Regions from separate parts of the Desulfatiferula olefinivorans genome, predicted to be linked through region 2. Evidence: riboswitches for the same ligand, from Rfam matches in the RefSeq annotation. Region 2 holds a riboswitch; the other holds the start of a gene.

Region 1 (14,920 bases), on a different contig from region 2:
TCATCCATAAGGGATCGTCTCCAGTAAATAAACGATTCAACAACGTCGCCAAAGATAACAAAAATCAGATAAGCATTTTAAATCACTAAAGAAAAATAGTTCCAGTAAAAATACCACACGGCAAGATACCTGTCAAGACATTTGATATTATTGGCTTTAGCGCATTTCTAGCGATTCCGATGAAAAAACATCGCTCGCATCAACCACGCCTTAACGAGTTATTCAAGGATGATACAACCTCTTGAAATTTAGATGGTACGGGGATTGATCGGGGTTTCTCTCCCAACGGATTAACATCAACCATAAAGGAACATTCATAAACCTGTTCGAGAATTCCCCGGGTGATGACCTCATGAACCGTTCCTTCGTGAATCGATTTTCCGTTTTTGAGAACAAGTATTCTGTCCGCATACATGGCCGCCAGATTGATATCGTGCATGACCATGACCAGCGTCATGTTTTTTTCAATTTTCAAACGTTCCATCAGATCCATAATCCGGATCTGATGGGCCGGGTCCAGGGCCGAGGTGGGTTCATCCATCAGCACCACGGACGGCTCCTGGCAGATGGCCGAAGCGATGAAGACCCGCTGCCGCTCTCCGCCGCTTAGGCAGCAGACGGGCTGGCCGGCCAGATGGCCCACATCGGTAAACCCCATGGCTTCGTCAACCACGGCACAATCCCGCCGTGTTTCCATGCCCAGCAGGCCCTGGTGGGGAGCCCGGCCGCTCATCACCACTTCCCGAACGGTAAAGGGAAAATCCGTTGCCGTGAGCTGGGGGACAAAGGCGATTTTCCGGGCCAGTTCCCGGCGGGAATACCGGCCCATCGGACGCCCCTCAAGATAAACAGACCCGGTCTTTTCTTTTTCAATCCCCGCCAAACCCCTGAGCAGGGTACTTTTCCCCGCTCCGTTGGGACCGATGATCATAAAGCACTCACCCTGTTTAACGGCAAGGGAAAGATCATCGATGACGGGCCTGCCTCCGAATGAAAAGCGCAGTCCTTCGGCACATATCGCCACCGGTCGCGATATCGTCATGACAGCCCGTTCCCCTTTTGTTTTTTCAGGAGCACGATGAACACAGGCGCACCGATCATGGCGGTGATCACCCCCACGGGCATTTCTCCCTGATCGGGCAGTACCCGGGCCAGAAGATCGCAGACCACCAGGTAGGCCGCCCCGCCCAGCAGGCACGACGGCACGAGTATCCGATGATCCGGGCCCAGCATCATTCTGAAAATATGAGGAATCACCAGCCCGACGAAGCCCAGAAGACCGCCCTGGCACACCGTGGCGCTGACCATGAAGGAGGTGGTGACCAGAAGAACCAGACCCACCAACTGAACATTGACGCCCAGAGACATGGCCGTTTCATCCCCCAGAAGCAAAAGGTTCAGCGTATGGGCGAAAAGAAAGATCAGAACGAAACAAGGCAGCACGCTGACGGCCAGGATGCCCGTCTGGGTCATATCCGCCGAGGACAGGTCCCCCATCAGCCAGAACATGATGGTGTGGATCTTGCTGTCCTGAGTCAGGGAAATCAGAAACATGATCAGGGCCGAACAGAAGGCGTTGACCATGACCCCCGATAATATCACCGATTCTTTTTTCAGAGCGTTTTTCCGGGACGCCATCAGCACCACCAGAGTCAGGGTGATCATGCTGCCGAAAAAGGCGGTAAGACCCACGCCGGGGAACCGGGACAGGCCGATCATGATACCGATAATCGCACCGATGGCCGAGCCCCCCGACACACCCAGGATATAGGGTTCGGCCAGAGGATTCCGAAGCAGGGCCTGGAACACCAGGCCGCCCAGGGACAGAACGGCCCCGGAAAGGGCCGCCATCAGCACCCGGGGCAGTCGAATCCGCCAGAGGATGGACTCCATCATGGCACTTCCCTCGCCACGGAGGACCTGAATCAGATCACCAAGATGAATGGCCGACGATCCCGTGGACAGACCAAGAATCACGGCAAGGACCAACATGACACAAAGAGTCGGGATCACGAACATCAGGGTCTGGTTTACGGACAGCTTCACGGCGATGCCTCGAAAGGGGTTGAAAGGGGCACAAAGGCCGGATGAATCAGCGCCGTCAGCATTTCAAGACCCGAAACCAGCCTGGGTGTGGGCCGGTCAAGCACATCGGAATCCACGATATGGACCCGGTTCTGCCTGACCGCGGCCAGATCCGGCCAGGAAGACCACTGTTTTTTGACCTCTTCGAAAACCTGACCCCGGGCCATGGAGGTGATGATGATCACGTCGGGGTTCAGATGAAGCACCTCCTCGATGGAAAAACGCGGATAACCCGGCGTGATGCCCGCGATGTTGTCGGCCCCGGACAGGCGGATCAGTTCATCCAGAAAGGTTCCCCGGCCCACGCTGACAATGGGGGCCACCCCGATCTGGAAAAAGACCCGGGGCCGGTGCTTTAAACGGTCCGTAAAGGCTTTGACGTGCCGGATGCGATCGGAAAAGTCCCGGACCAGCCGGGCCGCACGTTCCTCTGCGCCCAGCACCTTGCCGATATCGGTCAGGGCGCCGATCACCGAGTTCAGATCATGGGGATCGACCACGAAGACAGGAATGCCCATGGCCTCAAGGCGAAGCACCGTTTCCTTGGGGTTGCCGTCCTTGATGCCGATGCAAAGATCCGGAGAAAGACTGACGATCCGTTCCAGATCCAGACGGATATAGGATCCCACCTTGGGCAGGTCGCGGATGGACGGCGGATAGTCGCTGAAACGGGTCACCCCTGTTAGCAGAGACTCCCGGCCTAAGGCACAGACGATTTCCGTGATACTCGGTGCCAGGGATATCACACGTTTCGGTGCATCCGGAATCAGACAGCGCCGGCCCAGCTGATCCACATGCTCGGTCAACGCGGCGGTTGCCTTAACCGCACAGACCGACAGAAGCAGGCAAAGCGTGAAAACGCGCACGAAGGTCAGCCTCGATGCGTTGTTCGTCATCAGGCCCCCTCCAACTGAAAGACAACGGGAACCTTGACCCACATTTCCAGATGCTCGTCACCGCGAAGACCCGGTTCGAAACGCCACCGCGACACGCTTTTCAAAGCCGATCGGTCCAGCAGGGAAAAACCGCTGGACCGATCGACCCTCACATCCTTCACATGGCCGTCCCGTCCCACCAGCACGTCGAGTTCCACCCGGCCTTCCCAGTTCCGCTTGCGGGCCAGGGCGGGATAATCGGGCGGCGGATTGTCCTGATACAGGGGAAACGCCTCTCGGACCCGTGCCTGAAACGGGTGGGGCTCCTCCCTTACGGCCTGGGTCTCCCGGGCAGGATCATCCGGGACCGTGTCCGCTGCCGACGCCGTTTCCGGCATAGGGGCCGGTTCTACCGCAGGAACCGTTTGATTTTCCGGAACCGGTGCCGGACGTTTCACCGTTTTTGGGGGAGACGTCTTTTTCTTCAACGGCTCAGGGGGTTTTGGGACAACCGGAGGCGGATCGGTTGTGACCGGGGCCTCGATCAGGCAAAGATCCATGCTCATCACCCGGACCTTTGGGGTTTCAACTACCGGACGGATCAGATGATCCACCGATGCGGCGCAGAGAATGCCATGAAGCAAAAGCGACACAGCGGCCGGAACGATCAGTCGTTTCATGGCCCCGGAACCTCCGCCTGAAGGGACAGCCGGGAAACACCCAGCCCCCGTACCGTGTCGATCACCTCGAACAGCATCTGGTAGGATATCTCCCGATCCCCGAAAATCAGAACTCCGGCTTCTTCCGGCCTTGCGATACGCCGCCCGAGTTCCTCGGCCAGACGGGTTTTGTCAACGGGCTCCTTGTCCACATAAATATTGCCGTTGTTCTTCAGGGTCAGGGAGACCAGGTTATCCCGGCTCGTCTCCAGATGGTTCCCGCTGGGCAAGTCCACGGGCACCCCGTGGTGCACGGCCATGGACATCATGGCATAGATAAAAAAGACAAGAAGCAGAAACACCACATCGATCATGGGCAGCATGTCCAGTCTGATTTTTTTGCGCGGGCGAAAAACCTTCATCGCTGGGCACCGCTCCCCCCGTCGGTCGGCACGTTTTGTTTTTCCCAGACGATTTCCAGGCTGGTGGCGTATTTTTCGATGAACAACGCCGCATTTTCGATTTTCGCGTGGAAAAAATTATAGGGAAACACCGTGAAAATGGAAATCGTCAACCCGGCCGCCGTGGTGAGAAGCGCCTCGGCGATGCCGGAGGTCACGGCCCGGGGATCACCGATGCCCGATTGCCCAAGCACATCGAAGGACACGATGATGCCCGTCACCGTTCCCAGAATGCCCAAAAGAGGGGCCACGGTGATCATGGTATCGAGAACCCCCATGTAGCGGTTCATTCTCTTCACTTCATCGGCCGCCGCCGCCTCCATGGCCTTTTGCATGGAAAAATCCCGATGCAGAATACCGGCGGCCAGAATCCGGATCATGTAGTTGCTTCGCCCGGCACAGATGGCCCGGACACCGTCCCAGTCCGCCTGCCTGACGCGTTCCAGAACCTCGAACACCTGTTCCTTGTTCATGCCGCCATGGAGCCTTGCCCAGAAAATCAGCCGCTCGATGATCACGGTCACCGAAACCAGGGAACAGATCAGAAGGGGGACCATCACCGGCCCCCCGTTTTTGAGCATCTCGATCAGCATGGCCTGTCCTTATATAAACCGATTGTCCGCCCGACGCGTTTGAACATCCCCCGTGGACGCCGCCACCCAGCCCGATCTTACCTCGCCGCGGGGTAGGTCGAATACCGGAACATAGGGTTTGATATCCAGAAGCGGCGTTTTATCGACCACATCGATGCCTTCCACGTCCAGAACCGGGCCCCGTACGCCGGTCAGCCGGACGATGGACAATCCGATGGGATTGGGGCGTCGCGGCGCCCGGGTTGCGAACAGCCCCCGGGGCGTCGTATCCATGAAAGGCGTCACGGTCAGCGTGAAGGTATCCGACAAATGGAACTGATACAAAAGGATGATATGGGAAAACCCGTCAAGATCGTTAAGGCCTTCGACATACTGAGGCATCAGCTCGACGGTGCCCCGGGTCTGTTCGGCCCCGGTGGGCTGAATGGGCATGCCTTCCCTGTTCTGAAACGGTGTACGGATCACCCCGATGGGATGCAGTTCGACCATAGTACCTCCATGGGCCACGCCCCGTGGCCTTATCCCCCGAAATAAAAAACCCCGGACCGACGTGATGCCGCGATCCGGGGATATCCCTGTTCATCCATAAGATCCGCTTTAACCGGCCTTCCGTCCTCGAAGGACCCGGTGCGTCCATTCAGGCAGGTCTTCTGACTCTCCTCCCCTTTCAGCCGCCTTCCCAATTCGTGCGATCAGTGGCATTGATGGCCGAAACGTTTCTTTCACAAAAAAGACAAGAGGATTACAGCGGCGGGCCCGCTCCCGATTTTCACGGGATTCCCGATTAAGCCTTTCGGCACCTGAACATGTCTGTTTGTGCTACCCCATGGCCCATCCGATGTCAATATGTTTTTCCGGCCGGCCCCGTCAGCGGCACGATCATTTCTTCGGGAGCAGGTGCCCCTTGTTCAGGGTTTTCCTTCCCTCGAGTATCGCAGGTCCCACCGGCACATGGAGGGGCTTCACGGGGTCGACGGTCGTCATATCGTGAACTTCCTGATCGGAAAGCGCCCGTCTCCAGAGCGTCACCTCGTCGATGCAGCCCCGGAACAGGAGGTTTCCGCCGTCGCCGACACAGATGTAGTCGCCACTGTTTACGTCCCCCGACAGACCGGTCCGTTGTCCCACGCGATTGCCGTTCACATAGAGACGGATGGTGTTTTCCCCGGCGTCCCTGACGGCAAGAATATCGTACCAGACACCCACATTAACAGGATGGGCGAGAAAGGTGGTTTGTTTTTCCTTGTCTCCGATGAAAAAGGTCACCTGATCACTGCCGTAAAAGAGCCCCCACTTCTGATAAGGTGAACCGGCATTGGTCACCAGCCCCTGACGAATGCCCTGGGCCGGTTCATTGATCTTGACACGGCAGGCCACGGAAAAGGACCCCCGGGAAAACGTGTTGGTGGCCGTCAGCGGAATTTTGATCCGATCGCTTCGGTTGTAAAAGCAGTAAGCCCGGTTGTCGTTCCCGAAACGGTCCTGGGACAATGCGGCGCCATAGACGACGGCATGGTTCTGTTCAGACGATGAATCGGTCGCATCGCCGTCAAAATGATACACACCCACCGGCTCCTGCCTGCTGTCCTCGTCCGGGGAGAGGGAGGCGGTCTGAACGAGCTGAAGGCTTTCCTGATGAAAGGCCGCCATGTTATCATCGCTCATGGCGCGATCCCACAGCGTGATCTCGTCCATGCGCCCGACAAACAGGAGGTTCCCGTGATCCCCGGCGTAAATCGGCCCCAGGCTGTCCACGCTGCCGGACACGGCGGGGCCGGTATGAACCGGCAGACCGTCGACGAACAGGGTCATGGTGCGGGTCGCCGCGTTTCGCGTTCCCATGACATGATGCCAGGCCCCGGGGCTGAGGGGTGCCTGAAGAGACGAAGCGTCCCCTTCCTGGTTCCGGAGATAGAAATTAACCCGGCCCTCATGGGTGTAACGGAAGGCCCAGAACGGTGTGCCGCCCGCGGCATTGCTCAAAAGCTCCACCACTCCGACCGGCTCATCGGCGGGACGGACCCAGAACGAGGCCGTGAAACTGCCCGACGCAAAAGTCACGGCATCCGTTCTGGGAATTTTGATTTTGTGGGGGCGATTGTAAAACAGATAGGCCCGTTCCGGATTGCCCACCCGATCCTCGATCAGCTCCGCACCGCTCACGACGCCGTGATTTCCCCGTCCCGAACTGTCCTCGGCGTTGCCGTCACACAGATAGCGGGCCACCGGCTCGGGCATGCCGGGCAATTCAGCCTCATCGAGGATTTCATAAGGTTCCACGGCCTCCGGGGCGTGAATCCGTGCCAGAACCGCGCTGTCCAGGGCCTGGTTCCACAGGCGGATATCGTCGATCCGTCCCACGAACATCAGATTCTTCTGATCCCCCACGGAAATCTTCCCCCCGGCGTCCACGGTGCCGCTGACCCCGGTTGCCGTTTCGATCAACCGGCCGTCCACGTAAAGGCTGATCGTGTTGTCCTGGGCGTTTCTCACCCCGGTGACCTGATGCCAGGCGCCGTCGGTGATGGGCGCGGCGATGGAAACGGTCTGACCCTCCTGGTTTCGCAGGCGAAAGGCCATCCGGTTCGCATCGATCAGATTGAAGGCCCAGAAGGACGGCGAGGAAGAGCGTTCGTTTGAGACCAGGCCCTTCATCCCCCCGTCCCTGTCCTGGGTTTTCACCCAGAACGACACGGTGAAGCTGCCGTTTGTAAAGGTGTTGGCCAACGTTCGGGGAATATCGATGCGATGGGAGCGCCCATAGAAAATATAGGCCGAATCGGGCCGTCCGTAACGATCTTCGGTGAGGACGGCATCGAAAACAATCGCCGTATTGCCCTCGGGCGACGTGTCGGCAGGACCGCCTGAGAACAGATATTCCCCGACAGGATCGGGAATGGCCACGAGGGGCAACCCGGGATTGACCAGGGACACGGCGGCCGGAGGGACAAACTGGACATCGCTTGATTTCCTGTCCACGGCCGTCATTTTTTCGCGGCCGCCCTTCATCTGCTCAAATTCCCGTTTCTGAGATTGTTTTTCCTTCAAAAAACCGTCCATGTCCGACTCGGCTCCGACACCAAGTGAAACCGACACCATTACCAGAACCAGCACCGCCGCCAATGTTTTCATAGTCGCTCCCTGATCAGATGGTTAAGTGGGTAAGACAAACGGACTCACGATACACCCGGACCGTTGTAAAGGCAATGAAACGGATCACACCCCGGACGCCCGCAGATCGTTAGGGTCATACGACCCACCGGACGGCCCTGTGAAAACACACTATCGAGTCCACCTCATTTCCGCAAGGGTTTCATACGGTTGGCCGACCACCGCCGGGAAAATACCTTGACGGATCCTTTGTGCGTGGCGTATCCTTATTTCGTTGTCCCATGATTCACATGTTCGATTCCTTAATCTCATGTTCACGCACATCGACGGCTTTGTTTTTTTTCCGTGGTTCCGGACGCAAGAACCTCGATGACCCTTCACGTCGGAAAAGACGAAACACAAGGATTTCGTGATGCCCCTATTCAGACGATCGGGACTGTGGGTCCTGATGGCGGTCGTCTTGCTGACCGGACCGAACACCCTTCCTGCCCGGGAAACCCGGTACCTTGAGCCCCAGGGGTTCCAGCGCGTTCTGATTCTGTATTCCTACAATCACAATCAGACCGCCCAGCAGCAGATCGCCGACGCCCTTGAATCCGCCCGCAAACTATCCCATCTTCCGTCGGACAGTTACGTCCATGAGTTTCTGGACGTCACCTTCACGAAAGATAAGGCCCAGCTCCTGATGCTGCGGGATTACCTCGCGGCCAAATACAAACACAAAACCTTTGATCTGATCATCACGGTGTTCGACGCCGCACTGAGGTTCCTGATCGACCACGGCGAGGCGATCGCACCGGACAGCCCCTGCCTAGCCCTTTACAATCAACACCGGCCCGGCCTGACCCGGGGCGGAAAAAAAGTCATCCAAAGCCCCCTTCATGTCGAAACCAAAGGCACCATGGCCCTGGCCCTGGAGCTTTTCCCGCGGGCCCAAAGGGTGGTGTTCGTCACCGGCAGCGGGAAACTGGACAGGGAGTTCGAGGCCCGGGCCCGTGAGGCCTTCGCGCCGTGGGAAAAAACCCTCACCGTCACCTATACCGGAGATTTGCCCTTAGACGACCTGTTAAACACCATCGCCCAACTCACCCCGGAGGATCTGGTGATTTACGGGCGATACACCTCAGACGTCACCGGAAAAAATTTCAACCCCCGAACCATGGCCATCCTGATTTCCCAAGTGTCCCCCCGGCCGGTATTCTGCCTGGCCACCTCCCATCTTGACACCGGGGGCATCGGGGGGGTGATGGTCGATGTCACGGCACTCGGGGTCATGCTCGGACGGGCTCTGACCGCCATGACCACAGGTGAGCCGACCGAGCTCGAACCGGTGTCCCGGTTCGTGCGTCCCATGTTCAACTGGGAACAGGTCAGGCGATGGGACATCAATCCCCGCCGACTGCCCGCAGACAGCGTGTTCATCAACCGTCCCCAGACGATCTGGAGCCAATACAGATCCACCGTGATCGGTACGCTTGCCCTCATCGTCATTCTGATCGGATTTATCATCAGCCTTATCATCCAGGGCCACCGGCGCAAGCTGGCGGAACAGGCGGCCCGGGAAAGCGAAGAACGCTATCGCCTGCTGTTTGACAACATGCTCGACGGATTCGCCGTGGGGGAACTCATGTTTGAAGACGACAAGGCGGTGGACTTTAAGTACATCGACGCCAATCCCGCCCACGACACCCTGACCGGCATCCGCCATAAAAAAGGCCGGACCATCCGTGAGCTTGTTCCGGGCATCTTTGAGAAAAATCCTGAATTACCGGGCCTCTTCGAACGGGTGTCGCAAACCGGTTCTCCCGAACGGTTCGAAACCTTTGTCCACGCCATCAACGCCTGGCTGGCCCTGTCGGTCTACAGCGTCAAACCGGGGTACATCGCCGTTCTTTTCGATAACATCACCTCACGCAAGAAAGCCGAAGAAAGCCTTCGCCTGTTCAAGGCCCTGGTCGACCGATCCACCGACGCCATCGGCATCTCAAATCCCGAAGGCCGTCATTACTATCAGAACAGGGCCTTTGACGATCTGTTCGGAGATATCGGCCCCAACCCGGTGAGCACGCTTTATACCGACGAAACGGTGGGCGATACCGTGTTCAATGCCATCATGAAAGGCGGCAGCTGGCAGGGTGAAATCGAGGCCTATGCCGGGGACGGCCGGATTCTGAATATATTTCTGCGGGCCTATGCCATCAAGGACCATGACGGACGCATCCTCGGCCTGGCGGGCCTTCACAACGACATCACGGCCCAAAAACAGTCCGACCAGGACAAAGCGCGTCTCCAGCAGCAGCTTTACCAGTCCCAAAAAATGGAATATGTGGGTCGTCTGGCCGGGGGCGTGGCCCACGATTTCAACAATATGCTGGGCGTCATCCTCGGCCACCTGGACCTGATCATGGACGGTATGGATCAGGCCGCCCCCCTGTTCGCCGAGCTCATGGAAATCAAAAAAGCCGGCGAACGGTCCGCCGACCTGACCCGGCAGCTCCTGGCCTTTGCCCGCAAGCAGACCGCCTTGCCGAAAGTGATCGATCTGAACGAAACGGTGGAAGGCCTTCTGAAAATGATCCGGAGACTGATTGGCGAGGACATCGACCTGATCTGGTCGCCGGGTAAACACTTAAGTCCGGTGAAGATCGACCCCGGCCAGATCGACCAGATGATGGTGAATCTCTGCCTGAACGCCCGGGACGCCATTGGGGGCGTGGGCACCGTCACCATCGAAAGCGGCACAGCGAGCCTCGGCCCTGATGACGTGGCCCGGTTCACCGAAGGCGTTCCCGGAGATTATGTCACCCTTGAAATCCGCGACAACGGCTGCGGCATGGATGCCGAAACCCGGGACCGGATTTTCGAGCCGTTCTTCACCACCAAAGTATTGGGAAAAGGCACCGGTCTCGGCCTTTCGACGGTGTACGGCATGGTCAGGCAGAACAAGGGATTTATCGATGTGGTCAGTGAACCGGATCAGGGGACGACCTTTCGGATCTTTCTGCCCCCTCACCAGGGAGGCGAGGTCGAAAAAACCGTGCCTGTTCCGGCAGACGACCCCGTGGGAGGACATGAAACCATTCTTGTGGTCGAAGACGAGGAGGCGATACTGGATATGATCACGTTGATGCTGACGCCGCTGGGGTACACGGTGCTTTCGGCGTCACGGCCGGAAGACGCCGTCACCCTGGCCCGGTCCCACCCCGGGGCCATTGACCTTCTGATCACCGACGTGATCATGCCCGGCATGAACGGCCGGGATCTGGCCGGACATATCGAAAAAGCGGCCCCCGGCCTCAAATGCCTGTTCATGTCGGGTTATACCGCCGATGTGATCGGCCGGCACGGGGTTCTGGACCGAAGGGTTCATTTCATCCAGAAGCCTTTTTCAAAAAAAACGCTGAGCGTCAAGGTCCGGCGAATCCTCGACGGCCCCCGATCCGATCGGAAGCCTCAGCCCATGTAATCGCTTCGGGGGGCCGCGAACGACAGATGGTCCGCCCGGTCCTCATGAATGTCCGACAATTCCGCCAGTGCCTCCCGGATATCCTTGACCCCCTCGGTGGCCACACGATGAACCTGCTCGTACTCCCGGTTCACGCGGCCGATGGAATACCGCCATTTCTGCCTGTCCAGGTAGTCCCTGCAAAGACTCCGGACGGCGGCCCAGTTGTCACGTCTTCGCTGGTTGTCCAGAGGGGTCAGATCGTCAAACCGGGCCATCAGTTTTTTATGGAACCTGTTTTTGAAAAAACGCCGGAAGGCCGTCGCCGTCAGGGCGAACAGAATACCCGCCAGTGATGCCGAGGCGATAAGCAGCATTTCCAGCGGCATGCCCCCCAGAACACCGGCCAGCATCAGAACAAACACCGTCGACGAACCGAGAATCAGGCTGATGCCCAGACCGGAGAGGTTGAATTTGATATCAAACCCCAGCATCTTTTTCTTGTAACTGAGCAGGGCTTCCAGAAAATGGTCCAGATGGTCCGAATGGTTTTCCACAAAGGTGGCCAAATGATCCAGACGGTAATCCGGCGCCCGAAGAATCGTCCGTCTCAACTCCTCCCGCTGGTTCTGAAGGTATTTCAGGTAGTCGAGTTTCTCGGAGAGCTGGGCCGCCCCCGAGGAATAGGTCAGATGGATCTGGGGGATATCCTTGCGACCGGTCATCTGGGACAGGTTCCAGCACAGGGTGCCGTAGACCTGGAGCAGGTCGGTCATGGATTCGCACTCGTCGATGCGGTTCAAAACAAACAGGATGCGTTCTTCAAAGGTGCTGGCCGGAAGGGTTTCCCGGAGGGCCACATAGGTTTCCTGGACCGTGCCGGCCTTGTGGGGGTCGAACAGTACCAGAATCAGATCGGCAATTTTGGCCAGATCCCCGATAACCTCTTGATAATTATAACCCCGGTCCCTCTCGGTCACGCTGTCGAGCATACCCGGGGTATCGATGATGGCCAGTTCCTTGAGAAAGGGGGCGTTGACTTTTTTCAGACGGAAATGGGAGGCGAACCTTCGTCCGTATTTTTTCATTTTTTCGAACGGATAGGCCGGGTCATTGAGCAGGTAGCGACCGTCATGCTCCTCGGTAACACGGATCTCCTTTTCCCCTTCGGCCCGCTCGTCGTAGGTAATCACGGTAAAGGAGTCATCGGTGGGGGCCTGCCCCGTGTCCTGGACATCGGCGCCGATGTATTCGTTGATCAGGGTGGATTTACCCGACGAATAATTGCCCAGAATCAGCACCACCGGCCGCCATTTGATGCTTGCTTCAAGCGGAACCTCGACGTACTTGTACTTGATGGCAACAGGGCTCAGCTTCTGCTCGACCATCTCGATCAGTTCGGTCTGGAGCGAGTGAATATAATTATCACGATACATGTCATTCTCCGAAAAAAAGTTTACGCCGAGGGTCAAACGTTTTCATGGCTATCAGAAGCCCTGTTTCACGTCAACATCTATATAAGTCCTCGCAGGTCCCAAGGGCATGCAACCTCTTCCGCGACGGCTGTCCTACGGCTTGGGTATCGGTAGCGATTCAACGGGCAGCGAACGTTCGATTGACCCGGCTCCGCCCGTCCGTTATATCGGACAGGGAGGCCCCCGTCCTGGAATCCGGACCGGTCACGGCATGGGCGGTCGGCTATCGTTCAATCACAATCATCTGGATTCATATCATATTTACACAAAGCAATCCATACGGCATATTCTTTGCTGTGTATCATGTCAAAAAAGATGCCCGGACGGATCCCCATGGACGGCAAACACGGGCATCCGCTTAAAAAGACAGTCCTTTTTTATTGCGCCCCGGGAATGAATGTGGCAAAGTCCGCTTCGGCATCAGACACGCCCCCAGGGAATCGAGGACACCATGAGCAAGGACATTTACAAAAAAACCGCCCCCGTCTGGATCATCTCCGACGGCCGTCATGCGACCGGCCTTCCGCCATGGAATGAAACCGATGAAACAGACGTATCCACCGGACCGTTCCGGGAATACGCCGTGTCCGAACTGGGACGGTATCTCCTCAATCCCGACCCCATCTCCATCCATGACCGCCTGGTGGGATGCCATATCCGTTTCAAACCGACCAAGGCCCATCGGATCAAACGAGTGCTGCTCCGGGCCCTGCCCGTTTCCCGGTCAAAAAACACGCAGGACGACCTGAGCCGGGAATATCTGTCGTCCATGAACCTTAAAACCCGGCCGTTCAAAGACAGCCGTCTCGAGCAGCATTTCCGCCTCATCAACCGGTCGCTCAGGCCCTATGACAGCCTCCTCCGGATGCTCGAATCCATCAACGTCGGAGCCGTTCTGGATCTGACCGGCGTCTGCGAAGACATCGCCGGGAATCGATATCGTCTGGATCTTCAGGGATCGGTTCAGGAAAAGCTGGACTACATCGTCGGTCACCTTCTGACCCGGGTCAGAATCACCATGCGGCGGGCTTACCTGTCCAACGGCCTGTTCGAACTCCGGGGCTTTTCCTTTGAGCACTTCGATCCGGGCCTGTCCTACCGCCTGATCCGTTTTTTCCGAAACGGGGAGCCTGTTTTCCGTTTGATGGATACGGACGACGGCAGACCCGGATTTGAGGTCGAGGACCCCCGGCTTGTCCACGCCCTCCAGCTGTTCGAGCAGTCCCTTCGCACCAACGTACCGCTCAGGGAATCCATTGCCATGTGTATCAGGGGTGAGGCCCAGCCGTTCAAGCTGTTCTTCACCAAGCAGCTTGAATTTTCATACTCCCAAAATCACCTGCCGGGCCTGTTCCTGAAAAACCATGATATCGCCCGACTGAACCCCGAACACAAAGGGGCCATCGCAGACATCCTCAACAACCGGCAGAGGGTCATTTCCTTCAATTACATTCCCAGGTCCTCATCCGGCGAGGAAAAGATGCACACCCATATCTCGGTGATGCATGACGTCCAGGCGCTGGAACCCCTCAAAGAGCAGTTCCCCAACCTCTTCAGCGAACTGGCCGAGCAGGCCCCCGCCTCCGATGCGGGTCGGTTCTATCTGCTCGACGCCATCAGGGGGGCCCAGGATGACTGATACCTTTACGGAAACCGATTACAGCGAAATCGATGCGCTCCTCGACTATCCCGCCTTTCTTGACCGGCACCTCGAGCACCTGGAGGATACATCCGCCGTCCGGGTGCCGGACGATCCCATCGACAGGGTGATTTTCCAGAACGAGGCAAAAAACGCCATCCGCAGAATCGCCCGGAACAAAGGCCACATCCTGATGGTGGGCCGTCCGGGAACGGGAAAATCCCTGCTGGCGTCCATGTTCAATAAGGTGATCGACGCCTCGCTGGGCGAGTACATCCGGCCCAGGGAAGCCATCGCCGCCTATCCGGGCAAAGACGACAATCATGTCCGCTTTGCCTATGCAAAGCCCGAAATCCTCGAAAAACAGATCGAGGACGTGTTCGACGACATCGAGTTCGCCCGGAACAGCGTGGAGCCCTTCTCCCTCCGGGAGCCGATCCGACGGGCAAACCGGGTCAAGAGACTGCTTCTCCTTCTGGCCCTGTTCAGTGCGGCTGCGGGATTGTTTTTTCCTCCGGCCTTCATCGCCACGGGCATCGCCGGCATCGGCGTTATCTTCATGTTCATGCAGGCAAAC
Region 2 (14,920 bases):
GACACGTCCGGAGGGATGGCCTGCGCCCTGGTGGGCGAGCGGGGAAGCGGCAAAACAACCCTGATCAACATGCTCACCCCCGAATGGTCCAAGCATCGAACCGTTCACGTGCTGAACCTCAAAGAAACGCTGCATGACACGGCCGATCTGCCTGCAATCTTTCATCCGCTTCGACCGGACAAGCCCTTTGACACCCTGGACGATCTTTGTGAATTTCTGATGTCCGACGGCAAGCCTCCGGCCCTTGTCGTCGAAAACCTTCAGAAGCTGTTTTTGAAAACCATGGACGGATTTGATCTTCTCGATCAGTTCGCGGCCCTGATCAATCATACCCGCAGCCGGGTGGCCTGGGTGTGTTCCTGCACCCTCTACGGCTGGGAATACCTGGACAAGGCCGCCGACCTGTCACGGGCCTTTGATCGGGTCGTGACCCTCAAGCCCTTTTCCGGCGAGGACATCGAATCCATGATTTTAAGCCGTCACCGGATGACCGGCTATCAGTTGAAGTTTCTCATTTCCCGTGTCGTCAGGATGAGCCGTCCGTTTCGGAAACTGTCATCCGAAACGGACCGTCAGGCCTACTTAAGAAAAAAATTCTTCGATCAGATCCAGTCGGTGGCATCGGGCAATATTTCCGTGGCCATTTTGTTCTGGCTGCGTTCCATCCAGAGTATCGAGGAGCATGAATTGCGTCTGGCCTCCCAGGTGCAGTTCAACGTCACCTTTCTGTCGCATCTGAATACCGAAGACCGCTTCACCCTGGGGGCCATTGTTCAGCATGACACCCTTACCATCGACGACCACGCCGCCGTTTTTCGCCAGTCCGCGGATAAAAGCAGGCTCGCGCTTCAGAATCTGACCCGCATGGGCATCCTTCAGCAGGAGGAGGGCCTGTTCCGCGTCCATCCGTTTTTATACCGCCACGTGATTCGATTTCTGAAGCTTCAGAATATTCTGCACTAGCCGGATGGCGGCTTCGTAAAACGTCCGATATCTGCGTTACGCGTCATCCCTCGTCACTGCGGCGTACCCTAAGTACGCCTCATTCCTCGGTCTTCGCAAGCCTTGATCTCGAACATTTTACGAAGCCGTCCAAAAACTTTTTTTTACGAGATCATCAATGATGACATTTTTTCCGTTCTTGACGATGCCGCGGCCTTGGGGTATGTATTTCGCATTGTTTCATCCAAACGCTTTTTTGCAAACGGAACACGGTGAAAATCCGTGACGGACCCGCCGCTGTAACCGGGTGACAAACCGTTCAGGCTCAGGATCTCATGGGCAGCCACTGATACCCACGGGTATCGGGAAGGTGCAACGGGGAAGACCGGAAGTCAGAAGACGTGCAGAAAAGCCGATGTTGGGGCTCGATGGTAAAGGGTTCCGAGAAGGTATCATGCCTTCCGGAGCCTTTTTTGTTTCCGGGGGGCGGAAAACAAAAGGAGCTGTGTGATGAAAACCCAACTTGAGCGTGCCCGCGAGGGCATCATCACCCCCCAGATGCACCAGGTGGCCATGGATGAAAACGTGGATGCGGAGATCATTCGCGATCATGTGGCCCGGGGTGAAATCGTTATTCTGAGCCATGCCGCTCGTCCCCACCAGAAAGCGGTGGGGATCGGAACCGGCCTTCGCACCAAGGTCAACGCCTCCATCGGCACCTCGTCGGATATCTGCGACGTTGAGGCGGAAATCCGAAAAGCCCGGGCCGCCGAGGAAGAGGGGGCCGACAGTTTGATGGAGCTGTCTGCGGGCGGGGATCTGGACCTGATCCGGCGGTCCGTGCTGGCCAACTGCTCGCTGCCCGTGGGGAACGTTCCCCTGTATCAGGCGTTCAGCGAGGCGGCCCGCACCTACCGGAATCCCTCCCGGCTGGACCCGGAGTATCTGTTCGACCTGATCGAGCGCCAGCTCGACGACGGCCTGAGCTTCATGGCCATTCACTGCGGCATCAACCGCTACACCATCGAGCGCCTTAGAAAGCAGGGGTACAGGTACGGCGGTCTGGTGTCCAAGGGCGGCACCTTCATGGTGGCGTGGATGGATCAGAACAACCGGGAAAATCCGCTGTACGAACAGTTTGACCGGGTCTGCGCCCTGATGAAGAAGTATGACGCCGTCCTGTCTCTGGGCAACGGCATTCGGGCCGGGGCCATCCACGACAGCCATGACCGTGCCCAGATGGCCGAGATGATCATCAACTGCGAACTGGCCGAACTGGGCCGGGACATGGGCTGTCAGATGATGGTCGAAGGGCCGGGCCATGTGCCTCTGGATGAAATCGAGGCAAACATTCTTCTTGAAAAAAAGATGAGCGGCAATGCGCCGTATTATGTGCTGGGACCGCTTCCCCTGGATACCGGGGCAGGGTACGATCATGTGGTATCCGCCATCGGTGCGGCCCATTCGGCTCGTTACGGGGCGGATCTGGTCTGTTACATCACTCCGGCCGAGCATCTCGCTCTGCCGAACGAGGCCGATGTGCGGGAAGGGGTGAGGACCACCCGTCTGGCCGTGCGTATCGGTGATGTGGCCCGGGACCCTCAGCGTCGGGAGCGGGAAAAACAGGCGGCCATGGCCCGGCGGGACATGCGCTGGGATGATCTGGAGACTCTTCTGATGTTTCCAGACACGGCCCGGGCCATCCGGCAGAGCCGCCTGCCCGGGCAGAAGGAAACCTGCACCATGTGCGGCGATTTCTGCGCCATGAAAAAGGGCATGCAGGTGTTCGGCGGAGACATTTCAGCCGCCAAGACCGATGCCTGTCAGACGGACCCGCCGTCAGCGGCGGCATCGGCCTGATCTTAAACCCTTCAACCACAGCGGGGCGTGAGCCCCGCGTTTTTTCAACATGACGAGGTGACCATGACGTTTTTAAACAGAACCATCGATGCGATTATCCCCCCGGACCGGACCTTTCTCGAGACGGCCCTCGATCGTCTGGCCAACCAGGCCCGGCCCGCGGGCAGTCTGGGACGGCTTGAACCCCTTTCGGCCCGTCTGGCCGCGATTCATAAAACCCTGGATGTGCGCCTGACGCGGAAAGTCCTGGTGACCTGTGCCGGCGACCACGGGGTTGTGGCCGAAGGGGTCAGTCTTTTCCCCCAGGAAGTGACGGCTCAGATGGTTTACAATTTTGTCGGCGGCGGGGCCTCGATCAGCGTACTGGCCCGCCATGCCGGGGCCGAGGTCCGGGTGGCCGACCTGGGGGTTTGCGCGGATTTCGATCCGTCCCTGCCGATTTTTCATAAAAAAGTGGCCAAAGGCACCCAAAACTTTGCGGTGGAACCCGCCATGACCCGGGATCAGGCCATCAGCTCCATCGAAGCGGGGATTGAGATCGTGGACAGCCTCATGGCCGAAGGGAAGGTGGATATGCTGGGCACCGGGGACATGGGCATCGGCAACACCACGCCCTCGTCGGCCATCATCGCGGCCTTTTCCGGCATCGCCGTGGACCGGCTCACCGGTCGGGGCACCGGCATTGACGATGCGGCGCTTTCCAATAAAATCAGGGTCATCGAACAGGCCCTTGCGCGTCATCAGCCTGACCCTGCAGACGCCCTGGACGTGCTGGCCAAGGTCGGCGGGTTCGAGATCGGCGGCCTGGCCGGCCTGGTGATCGGCGCGGCCCGTCACGGCATTCCCGTGGTCTGCGACGGCCTGATTTCCACAGCCGGAGCCCTGGTGGCCTGTGAACTGGCGCCAGCGGCCAAAGATTACCTGTTCCCCAGCCACCGCTCCGTGGAGGTGGGGCATCGGTTCATGCATGAGCGGCTCGGATTCGATCCCTTGCTGGATCTGGGTTTCCGACTGGGTGAGGGCACCGGCGCCGCCATCGCCATGGAACTTCTGGATGCGGCCACACGGATTCTTGCGGAGATCAAGACCTTCGAGGAAGTGGGCATTGTGAACAACAATACGCCGTCATAATTTTAAAGAATATTATCGTCACCTCCCTCAAGATGGAGGTGATCATCCTATTGTTAAACCACCCGTTCGCGTTGCTCACTGAAGGGCACGAAGAAGCTTGTAAATAGTGGGTTTTTCTTCGTGGCCCTTCATGTTCTTAAGTGAGCGCAGCGAACGGGTGGTTAATAAACCTGAGGCTTTTCTCAAGGGAAAAACCCTCACCTTATAGACACATCGACAAAGCCAAAGCCATAACCAACCCAATGCCATTATTTTAAGATCATGATGGGTTGCCTATAAATTTTCGTTGTTCGTGTGATGGGCACGCTTTCGCTATGCTTGGAGTTCAGCTGAAAGCAATCCCCTGAACCCATTCGTTCGGCGATGAAACAGCCTCTAAATATTCTTAACAATTTTACTGACGACGTGTTTATTGGTTGAGTCTTCTATCCAAACATCAAGAACCCATGCATTTTCCCCTTCAACACGTTTTATAACTTTGAATTTTACATAATATAGCGTGTTCTTTTTAAAATCTGCATCAAGGAAAAATACAGCGCCCTCTCTGAAATATTCTACGTCGACAACCACTTTATGATGACCTGGATTGATTGAAACACTGGAATACTTTGGTTTACCTATTCCCAATGCCATGTAACCATCAGGTATAATATTTAATCGTGTGTCGTCAATTTTAAGAATTCTGATCCCATCAGTAGGTTTAATAAAGGCAACATCATTACCGATATTTAATAAATAAATACGATGTTTTGATGTACATCCAGTGCCAGAATTCAAGAGAATCAGCATTGTAGCGCAAAGATAAAATAATTTCATTAAATCAATATTTTTCATTATATCAATATATTAAATGTCCATCAGAGTTTTAAGCCTGCCCCGCACTGGGGCAGTCGTGCTCGCCGGTGATCCAGGGCTTGATGTCGAGGATGGGGGTGTTATCGATCATGTCGATGCCCCGGACCGTAAGGGTTCCCCCGCTTTTGGCCAGCACCGTCAGAACGCTCATGCCGATGGCGTTGGGGCGGATGGGCGAGCAGATGCTGAACACGCCCCGGGGGGCCTTTCGGTTCGGTGGGGTCTGAAAGAGATTGTCCGGCCTGAACCCAGGGCTTTTGTGAAAATGAAACAGTACCACGATGCGATCGCCCACGGCGATGTCGTCAAGTCCCGGTGCGAAGGCCGGGTCGATTTCGAGGCGGCCTTCCACCTCGGACACCGACCAGTGCCGCGGCACAGTCGTCGCGTCGGTTCGGGCATGGCCGATGGGCGTGAATGTGATGGTCATGCTGCCTCCTCAGGGTATGGTGTCCATGGCGGCGAAAGCCGGTTCGTGCAGGGGAATCAGGATGTCGGCCATGTCCTTTACCTTGAGCATGATATCGTAGGCCTCGTAGACGTTGACATGGGTCCCCGGCGGGATCACCGCCATTTCCATGGCCCGGATTTCCGTTGGGGGATTGAAATTTTCGTTGATTACACAGAATCCCGTGATGGCGGCTTTGCCCGAAGGGGTATCGACGAGGACGGTCAGGCCGCCGTCGGTGTGGACCGGCGTGTGGATCACCCGGATGCCCGGCACGATGTCCATGTCCTCCCGGACAAGGCGGATCTGTCCGTTTTCCTCCACCTCATCGATGTAGTCCTCCAGATAACGGTAATCCAGAGGGTGGGGGTTGTGGATGCGTTCGAGTTCCTTTTCGTGAACGAAGAATTCGGCGTTCACACATTTGTAGTCGTTTTCGCAGTGATCGTTGTGAAGATGGGTGTGAATGACGATGTCGATGTCTTCGGGCGTGAGCCCCCACCGGGCAAGCCCCTCTTCAAAGGTGTAGATCTTCCCGCCGATGGCCTCTTCCCGGTCCCGGGATATGATGGGGCTCATTTCACCCGTGTCCACGAGAATGGTTTTATCTCCTCCCTCCAGGTACCAGCAGTAGATGGGAATGGTAAACGGAATGCCGTTGTTGTACTGATAGGTCATCATGCTTTTGTCGAACACCTTGGTCCCCATGACCAGGGGATGGATTGTGTAGGTATTCATCGGTCGCCTCCGTCTTTGGTCTGTGAAGAATGTGCCCTGTTATGAGCCGTTTCTTTGGACGTTACGCCATATGGCCGAAATGGTAAACCCTATTTATCCTTACGGCTTTTGCGACGATTCCGTACTATCCCTTGAAATGCACTGATGACAGACCCCTTCGGCCTGTGTTAAAAACACAGGACACCACTGTGGCGACACGGGTTTCGTTAAAAGGAAAAGGGATATGGCCGCAAACAACAAAGGGGAAGCCGATCAGACAATTCATGCACTGGAGAAGGAGATTCGCGAACTGAAGGCGCAGAACGCCGCGTTGCTCGAATCCAGGGAAAAATACCGGACGATTTTTGAAACCACCGGAACGGCCACCATCGTGATCGACGACGATAAAACCATTTCCATGGTCAACACCGAATTCGAGAAGCTGTCGGGGTTTTCCAAGGCGGAGATCGAGGGCAAACGGGTCTGGACCGAATTTATCGAGGACGTGGATGTCCAGATGATGAAACAGTACCACGAAAAACGCAGGGAGATGCCGGACAAGGTGCCCCGGAATTACGAATGCCGCCTGAGGAACAAGTGGCGGGACAACAAGATCGCCATGATGACCGTGGCCCTGATCCCGGGTTCCCGTCAGAGTGTGGCCTCGGTGAGGGACATCACCGAGAGGCGGCGGGCCGAGGATGAAATCCTTCGGATCAGCGAGGCCGAACGCCGCAAGATCGGGTCCGATCTCCATGATGATCTGGGCCAGCACCTGGTGGGCATCGAAGCCCTGTCGTCCCTGTTGCGCCAACGGCTTTCCGCCGAAAACCATCCCGAAACCCACCGGGCCGATGAAATCGTGGGCCTGATCCGCCAGGCCACGGCCAAAACCCGAAGCCTGGCCAAGGGGCTGTGTCCGGTCAACATGGAACAGGGAGGGCTTTCATCCTCCCTGAACGAGTTCGCCGATCACGTGGAGAAGGTGTTCGGCGTCACCTGCCGGTTCAACTGCCTGACCTCCCTTGCCGTCAAAAACAACGCCGTGGCCACGAATCTTTATCATATCGTCCAGGAGGCCGTGAACAACGCCCTGCGCCACGGCCGGGCCGGCCGGGTGAAAATCACCCTTCTTTCCGTCAATGACGCCCTTTGCCTGGTGGTGGCCGACAACGGCTGCGGCATGTCGGACAGTCGGCCCGCAGGCGGTCTTGGGTTGTCGATCATGGGATACCGGGCGAAAAACATCAAAGCGGATCTTACGATTCGAAGCGCTTTGAACAAAGGAACGCGGGTCATATGCCGAATCAATCGCGAATATTTATCGTAGACGACCATCCGGTCTTCCGCAAAGGTCTGTCCCAGCTGATCAACGAGGAGGCGGACATGACGGTCTGCGGAGAAGCCGAAGACGTGAACGAGGCCAAACGGGCCATCGAAAAGGCCCGGCCCGACATGGTCATCGTGGACATCACCCTCAAGGACAAGAGCGGGCTGGAACTGATTCGGGATCTCCACGAAAAAGACGAGACGCTGCCGATTCTGGTGGTGTCCATGCACGACGAATCCCTTTACGCCGAGAGGGCCCTCAAGGCAGGCGCCCGGGGCTACATTATGAAAGAGGAGATGACCGCCAACGTCACCGGTGCCATCCGTCATGTGCTGGCCGGGAAAATCTATGCGAGCCACGATGTGATCAGCGCCCTTATCGGCCTGGCCGGGAAAAAATCCGAGGCGTCCGGTGACCCGGTGACTACCCTGTCCGACCGGGAGCTGGAAGTGTTCCAGCTGATCGGCAAGGGGTACGGACGCAAGGACATCGCAGATATTTTGGGTGTCAGCGTAAAAACCGTGGGCAGCTATCGGGAATACATCAAGCGCAAACTGCATGTGAAGAATTCACCGGATTTGATGAAACGGGCCATCGAATGGAGCCGGAGTCCAAAGGGGTAGGTCGATATGAAGGATTTGAAGAAAACCGTCGAGCAGATTATTTTCGAATCGGACACCTTTGCCGGCAAGCTGTTCGATATCCTTCTGATCATCAGCATTCTGGCCAGTGTGCTGGTGGTCATGCTGGACAGCATCGAAAGCTATGCCGCGGCCTACAGGCCTTTTTTTGTAGCCGCCGAGTGGTTTTTCACGGGGCTGTTCACGGTGGAGTATATCGTCCGTCTGATCACGGTGGCAAAGCCCCTTCGGTATGCGCTGAGCTTTTTCGGCATCATCGATTTTCTGGCCACCATTCCCACCTACATCGGCTTGTTCTTTCCCGGCGGCCAATATCTTCTGGTTATTCGTGTCCTGAGGGTCCTGAGGGTGTTCCGGGTGCTGAAGCTGGCCCAGTACATCGGTGAAGCCGAACTGCTCATCAAAGCCCTTTCCGCCAGCCGGCGCAAGATCATCGTCTTTATCTTCAGCGTTCTGACCATTGTCACCATCATCGGTGCTTTGATGTACATTATCGAGGGGAAGGCCAACGGGTTTACCAGCATTCCCATCAGCGTCTACTGGGCCGTGGTGACCCTGACCACCGTGGGCTACGGCGATATTTCCCCCCAGACCGGACTGGGTCAGGCCCTGGCCACCGTGGTGATGATTCTGGGCTTTGGCATCATCGCCATCCCCACCGGCATCGTCACCGCCGAACTGACCCGGGCCATCGGGGATCAGGCCAAACCCTTCCGGGTCTGCCCCGGCTGCGGCAGCACCCTCCACGACCCCGACGCCCGCTTCTGTAAACTTTGCGGCCACAGAATTAATTAAAATGAGGACCTTGCGCAGCCCGTAAGACCTTTGTCAACAGCAACGGTCCATCAGAGGCGTTTTTTTTTTCCAATCCTGCATCGACTTGACAATGTCCAGAATGGCTTCGTGAATACCCTCGGCGCTGGAATGAGTTTTTTTTATTTTTTTTCGTGCATTTCTGATTTGATTCTTTCCAATTGAAGACAGTGAATGTCAAATTGCAGGCGGCTGTTTTCATCTATTTCCTTTATCACATCGGAATGGATCTGTTGAATGAGTTTGTCGGCATCAGAAAGCAACTGTTCCATACTATCTGTTTTTATTTGATTTTTCATAATTTTTTTGTGCCTTTTATTTTTTTCTCCGTTATTTCCTTGGGGTATTTGGCATCTTGTCAAGCCACGTATGGAATTCATCCCATTATTCTTATTCCTGATTTTTCGTCAGATTAAATTCGGGATACAATGCTTCAATACATTTGGGACACAGGCTATGCGTGAACGTAGCTTCGGAATGATCCCTTATGTAGCTTTCGATTTGATGCCAGTAACCCTCATCGTCTCTGATCTCTTTGCAATTAGCGCAGATAGGCAGTAACCCCTTCAGTGTCTTCAATTCTTTTTCTTGTATAATCAATTGGGTTTTAATCCGGGTTATGTCCCTCTCTGTTGTGGCAATGGAATCAATGTTGCCATAATCGTCTTTCAAATATGTGGTCACAATCCATATATCTATAATGTCACCGCTTTTTGTTAGCCTTTGGCATTCAAATGAATCGGCATGCCCTTTGGGGTCAGATGGATCGATGTAGGCCAGGCCATTTGGTTGACTGCCTTCAGGAATCAGTTGTGAGATATTCATCGTGAGTGCTTCTGATTCAGTATATCCGTACAAGCGCTCGGCGCTTTTGTTCCATGCCAGAAGCCTTCCGTTTAGATCCTGAATGGTGATGATGTCATTCAAGTGCTTCAACACGGCGGCCAGGCGGCGGACATCGATGCTCCTCCTGTTGATTTTCATGTTCGCTCCTCCTTGATAAACGACACGCTTCTGATCATACTGCGATGGTATCGTTTCAGGATAGACGGTTTTTGCCTTTTTCTCGATCTGTTTATTGATATTGAATAATTTCATACCGTTATCCTTGTCTTAAAGCCATGCATCGGTTTTAAATTGAAATGCCGTTCACAGATCCTTCGGTAGTGGTAGCCATAGATGGACAAGGTGATGGCCACCGGCATCAGCTTGGGTTTGTGCAACAGCGCCCAGAACAGCAGTTTCCAATAATGGAATCGTTCTTTCCCCAAGACTCCGAGCCGAATTCCGGACCGGAACATCGACAGAAACCGCTGCACATTGAGTGGCTGGTTGATTTCGGGCGGTTTAAGCTCCTTGAGCAGGGTGATAACCCTCTGATAATAGTTTTTTGGGGAATAGATCTGTTTGAGAATCGCACGGTAGCCATTCGAAAGGCGTTCCATTCCCATCTTTGGGATAATGTTGGTAGAGCCGTCCACATTATCGCCGGAAAATGTTTGAGTCACCCGGCTTTCCCGCTGAAGACGATCAAACAGGCGTGTGCCCGGAGGGGCCTGGAGCATGCCCACCATGGCCGTCACAATACCGCTTTTCTGAATAAAATCGATCTGGCGCTGAAAAATCGAAGGCTTGTCATTGTCAAACCCTACGATGAACCCGCCCATCACCTGCAATCCCGAACGATGAATGACAGACACGCTTTCAAGGAGATTTCTGTTTTTATTCTGACTTTTATGGCATTCGGTCAGGCAGACCTCGTCGGGTGACTCGATTCCGATGAAAACCGTATCGAAACCGGCCTTCACCATCATCGACAGAAGTTCGGGGTCATCGGCCAGGTTGATCGAGGCTTCGGTGAAAAACACGCATCCTTTCTTGTCTTTGTGCCAGTCGATCAGGGCCGGCAGGAGACAGGCTTTGAGGTAAGCGGTGTTACCGATGAAGTTATCGTCGACAAAAAAAATGCTGTTGCGCCAGCCGGATCGATAAATCCCGTCAAGCTCTGCAATGATCTGCTCCGGAGTTTTGATACGGGGCCGGTGGCCGAACAGGGCGGTCACGTTGCAGAATTCACAGTTAAAGGGACAGCCCCGTGAAAACTGGAGACTCATAGCGGCATAGCGCTTCATTTTAACCAGCGACCACAGAGGAACCGGGGTCATTGACATATCGCAAAAGCCTTCGGACCGGTAGATTCGTTTTGGTTTTTTCCGTTCAAGATCGGCCAGAAAACGAGGAAGGGTCAACTCCGCCTCATCGAGAACCAGGTGGTCCACGTCGGGAAAGTCATCGGGCTCCGACGTGAACAGCGGTCCCCCGGCCACCACCGTGACAGACATGGCCTTGCAGCGGGCGATGACAGCACGGGCCGATGCGCGCTGTACGGCCATGCCGCCGATGAAGACCATGTCGGCCCAGGCCAGATCCTTGTCACTTAACGAGTTCACATTGAGATCCACCAGCCGTTTCGGCCAGTCTTCGGGCAACAGGGCCGCCACGGTGAGCAATCCCAGTGGGGGGAACGCTGCTTTTTTCCCGACGAAACTCAGGGCGTAGGTAAATGACCAGAAGGTTTCAGGGAATTTGGGATATATCATAAGGATCTTCATTATATTGTTCTCCATAAATTTTTGTATTTCTGATGTTTTTAACCGTTTCCAGACCTTCACTGTCGAGGACGGTCAGGATGGTCAGGCCAAGTGACTCCCTCAAAAGGGTCCGGGTTCCGAGAATCACGCTGAACCGGTCGGATTTCAGGAAATGAGTCAGGGTATCTCGATCCTGCCATTCCGAAATTAGGGTGAACCGATATTTGTTTCCGATATCGCAATAAACGCCAAAACTCAGGCCGCCGTAACCCCCTTCGGGTGATTCAACCATTGACATCAGGGTTTGATGCATTTCCTGATATTTTTCAGGAATGACGTTGATGGTTATTCTGAGGATGATCATATGAACGGCCTCTCATTGTTTTCAGCATGAAACATTGACCTGTGCATGGGGGGTGACAAGGGAAGGCACACGGACGATTCAAACTGACAGTATTTCAATCTTCATGCCAGGGTCGTATCATGGCCTTATGTGCTGGAATCCGGGGGATGGAAGGGGTCGGACTGGTGTTGGCCGGAGTCTTTTCTGGTCACATGTGTCCAATCGGTCACATATGACCGACGGCCAAGGCCCGTCGGAACCATCAGGGACGGTCGATGTGGAGCTTCCGCATACGAGCCCGAAGGGTGCTTCGGTTAAGACCCAGGATTTCCGATGCGCTGTTTTTTCCGCTCACTTTCCATCGGGTCTGTTCAAGAACCCGGAGAATGTGGTCACGCTCGATCGCTTCCAGGGTTTTGTGGTCATTTTTCAGGCTGCTGAAGGGGATATTCAGGTTATCGGCCAGGTGGAGCTTGGGTCCCGACGAGTTGATCACCGCACGCTCGAGGACGTTTTCGAGTTCACGGATGTTGCCCGGCCAGTGATAGGCCTTCAGATCCTGCATCACGCCGGCCGGAATGATGCCGATGGATTTGCCCAGGCGCTTGGCGATTCGCCTGACATAATAATCCACAAGGAGAGGGATGTCCTCGGTGCGGTCCCGGAGGGGCGGCATGGTGATGGGAAACACATTGATACGATACCAGAGATCGTCCCGAAATCGTCCCCTGTGGGTCTCTTCTTCCAGATTCCGGTTGGTGGCGGCGATGATTCGGGCATTGACGGTGATGGTTCGCGAGCCGCCCAGGCGTTCGAATTCACCGTCCTGAATCACCCGAAGCAGCTTGGGCTGGAGTTCCAGGGGCAGCTCGCCGATTTCATCGAGAAAAATCGTCGCTCCGTCGGCGATCTCAAATCGGCCCAGATGCCTTTCCATCGCCCCGGTGAACGCCCCTTTTTCATGGCCGAACAATTCACTTTCAATGAGGTTGGCGGGCAGGGTTGAGCAGTTAACTTTGACAAGTGCCCTGTTGTTCCGATGGCTGAGGGCGTGAATGGCCCGAGCCACCAGTTCCTTTCCGGTGCCCGTTTCACCGAGAACCAACACGTTGGTGTCAGTTCGTGCTATTTGTTCGATTTTATAAAGTACATATGTGATTGCGTCGCTCTGCCCGATGATGTTTTCATGGTTGTACTCCAGTTTGATTTCCTCCTGGAGGTAGGCTCTCTCGGCTTCAAGCTGGTTTTTCAGTTTTTTGATTTCGTGCAGGGCTTTTTCGGCGATGACTTTACCTTTTTCCGCATCTTCCCGTGCCGATACGAGTTCCATCGTTCGTTTTCTGACAAGCTCTTCGAGATTGCGTTTATGGTGTTCCCGTTCAGTTACATCTGCGATGGACAACAGGATCATTCGAACCCCGTCCGGTTTGTCGTAAAAACGCCGTGCATTTAAATGCATGATTCTGTGACCGATGGTTTCGAAGTTGTGTTCCACTTCATAGTCATTGAACTGGGTATTCAAGGGAAGTATTTCTTCAAGCAGTTTCCGCAAGGCGGGAATGTCCCACTGACGGTTTCCCAAATCGTAGATCATAACACCCGCCGTTTGTTCAGGCTTGACGTCAAAGGCCTGGTAGAAGGCCTGGTTGGCCTTGATGATCTTAAGTTCGTGATCAAGGAGAAGCAGAGGCTCTCTCAGTGAATTAAGTATGACGTCCAAGACGGTCAGAAAGGGTTGGAGTATGTCGTCATTCCCCTTCGATGGCCTGGCGGCTTTTTTGATTTTCGGAGTCTTAATGGAGGTCATCAATTCGCCTCCCGCTGACCATAGATGTTTATTAATGACTGTGAGACTGAAAGAATGAAAACATGCCTGGATAATTATTAAGGGTTATTTAACCTATCCTGTCGTAACGAAAAAATCAACCACATCGAAACCGCCTAGGCGTTTGACCTATCCAACCCTCGGCGTCCGACCGACGGCCAATACGGTCATCACCGGATTTTTTCCTTTTTTGAAACAGGGTAAGTATCTGAACAGCGTTACGCTTCGGAACACCCGTTACCGGAGCGGCCATTCAACCGTTCAGACGAAAGGATCAGGAACGATGGATCAATCGAAACCCTTGTATTACAACGATGTCACAGCCTGCGTGGATGAGATGATCCGCCGTGTGGGAAAAACCATTGTGTTCGGGATGCCCCTGGCATTGGGCAAATCCCATCCGGTGATCAACGAACTGTACCGGCGGGCCAAACAGGACCCCTCCGTCAACCTGACCATCATCACCGCCCTGGCCCTTGAAAAGCCGGGCTGGAAAAGCGATCTCGAACGGAGGATGATGGAGCCCCTGGTGGGCCGCATCTGGAACGGGATTCCCGATTTCGATTACATGGTGGATCTTCGTCGAAACGCCCTGCCGGCAAATGTCTCGGTCCGGGAATTCTTCTGCAAGGCCGGAAGTTTCGTCAATGTGCCCAGGGCCCAGCAGGAATACGTCAGTTCGAACTACACCCACGTGGTCCGCGATCTGATTCGAAACGGCATCAACGTATACTGCCACCAGGTCGCCAAGCGGGAAGAGGGCGGGCAGGTGTTTTACAGTGACAGCTGCAATGCCGACATCGGGGAACTGACCGACTACATGATGGAACAGAGCCGGGCGGGGAAGCCCGCGGTTCATATCGGTCATGTGAACCGGAACCTGCCCTTCATGTACGGCGACGCCGTGACCGGGCCCGAACGGTTTCACATGATCCTCGAAGACGAGGCCTACCATCTGCCCCTGTTCAGTGTGCCCCGGGCGTCGGTAAGTGTTCAGGATCATATGATCGGCATGCATGTGAGCAGCCTCGTCAAGGACGGAGGAACCCTTCAGATCGGGATCGGCACCCTGGGCGATGCCATCGCAAATGCCCTGATCCTGCGCCACAGCCGTCCTGCGGTTTACCGGCGTTTTCTTTCCTCCTCGGGCATCGATGAAAAATTCGGGTCCGTCATCGACCAGGTGGGCGGCAGGGATGCCTTTGACCAGGGCCTCTACGGCGCCACGGAAATGCTGGTGGAGGTCTTTATCAACCTTTACAAGGCAGGCATCATCAAGCGGCGGGTCTACGACGATGCCTCCATCCAGAAACTGATCAACGAGGGCGGACTCGATGAAACACTCACGCCGGAGGCCGTGGACATTCTTCTTCAGCAGAAGCCCTACAGTCCGGTCCTGACCGAAGACGGCTTCCGGACCCTGA

The links. A riboswitch is a leader RNA that binds a small molecule or an ion and turns the genes downstream of it on or off. The one in region 2 is predicted to bind cobalamin.
Region 1: another riboswitch for cobalamin. It lies ahead of tsaA (tRNA (N6-threonylcarbamoyladenosine(37)-N6)-methyltransferase TrmO); the one in region 2 lies ahead of thiC (phosphomethylpyrimidine synthase ThiC).

Annotation. Positions count from the first base shown of each region.
Region 1 is NZ_BAAHXV010000002.1:281,459-296,378, forward strand. Features, by position in the region: gene ACYQ11_RS02900 (midas domain-containing protein) at 1-8, opposite strand, end outside; gene ACYQ11_RS02905 (ABC transporter ATP-binding protein) at 200-1,042, opposite strand; gene ACYQ11_RS02910 (FecCD family ABC transporter permease) at 1,039-2,046, opposite strand; gene ACYQ11_RS02915 (ABC transporter substrate-binding protein) at 2,043-2,981, opposite strand; gene ACYQ11_RS02920 (energy transducer TonB) at 2,981-3,640, opposite strand; gene ACYQ11_RS02925 (ExbD/TolR family protein) at 3,637-4,041, opposite strand; gene ACYQ11_RS02930 (MotA/TolQ/ExbB proton channel family protein) at 4,038-4,673, opposite strand; gene tsaA (tRNA (N6-threonylcarbamoyladenosine(37)-N6)-methyltransferase TrmO) at 4,683-5,162, opposite strand; cobalamin riboswitch at 5,297-5,492, opposite strand; gene ACYQ11_RS02940 (LamG domain-containing protein) at 5,553-7,805, opposite strand; gene ACYQ11_RS02945 (ATP-binding protein) at 8,197-11,250, shown strand; gene ACYQ11_RS02950 (dynamin family protein) at 11,238-12,665, opposite strand; gene ACYQ11_RS02955 (hypothetical protein) at 13,156-14,343, shown strand; gene ACYQ11_RS02960 (S16 family serine protease) at 14,336-14,920, shown strand, end outside.
Region 2 is NZ_BAAHXV010000023.1:50,888-65,807, reverse strand. Features, by position in the region: gene ACYQ11_RS15390 (hypothetical protein) at 1-963, shown strand, start outside; cobalamin riboswitch at 1,165-1,365, shown strand; gene thiC (phosphomethylpyrimidine synthase ThiC) at 1,453-2,802, shown strand; gene cobT (nicotinate-nucleotide--dimethylbenzimidazole phosphoribosyltransferase) at 2,866-3,933, shown strand; gene ACYQ11_RS15375 (hypothetical protein) at 4,309-4,767, opposite strand; gene ACYQ11_RS15370 (SAM-dependent methyltransferase) at 4,799-5,218, opposite strand; gene ACYQ11_RS15365 (N-acyl homoserine lactonase family protein) at 5,228-5,974, opposite strand; gene ACYQ11_RS15360 (PAS domain-containing sensor histidine kinase) at 6,198-7,283, shown strand; gene ACYQ11_RS15355 (response regulator transcription factor) at 7,253-7,906, shown strand; gene ACYQ11_RS15350 (ion transporter) at 7,913-8,719, shown strand; gene ACYQ11_RS15345 (hypothetical protein) at 8,860-9,117, opposite strand; gene ACYQ11_RS15340 (PAS domain-containing protein) at 9,128-9,835, opposite strand; gene ACYQ11_RS15335 (B12-binding domain-containing radical SAM protein) at 9,832-11,337, opposite strand; gene ACYQ11_RS15330 (antibiotic biosynthesis monooxygenase family protein) at 11,315-11,692, opposite strand; gene ACYQ11_RS15325 (sigma-54 interaction domain-containing protein) at 11,934-13,478, opposite strand; gene ACYQ11_RS15320 (acetyl-CoA hydrolase/transferase C-terminal domain-containing protein) at 13,780-14,920, shown strand, end outside.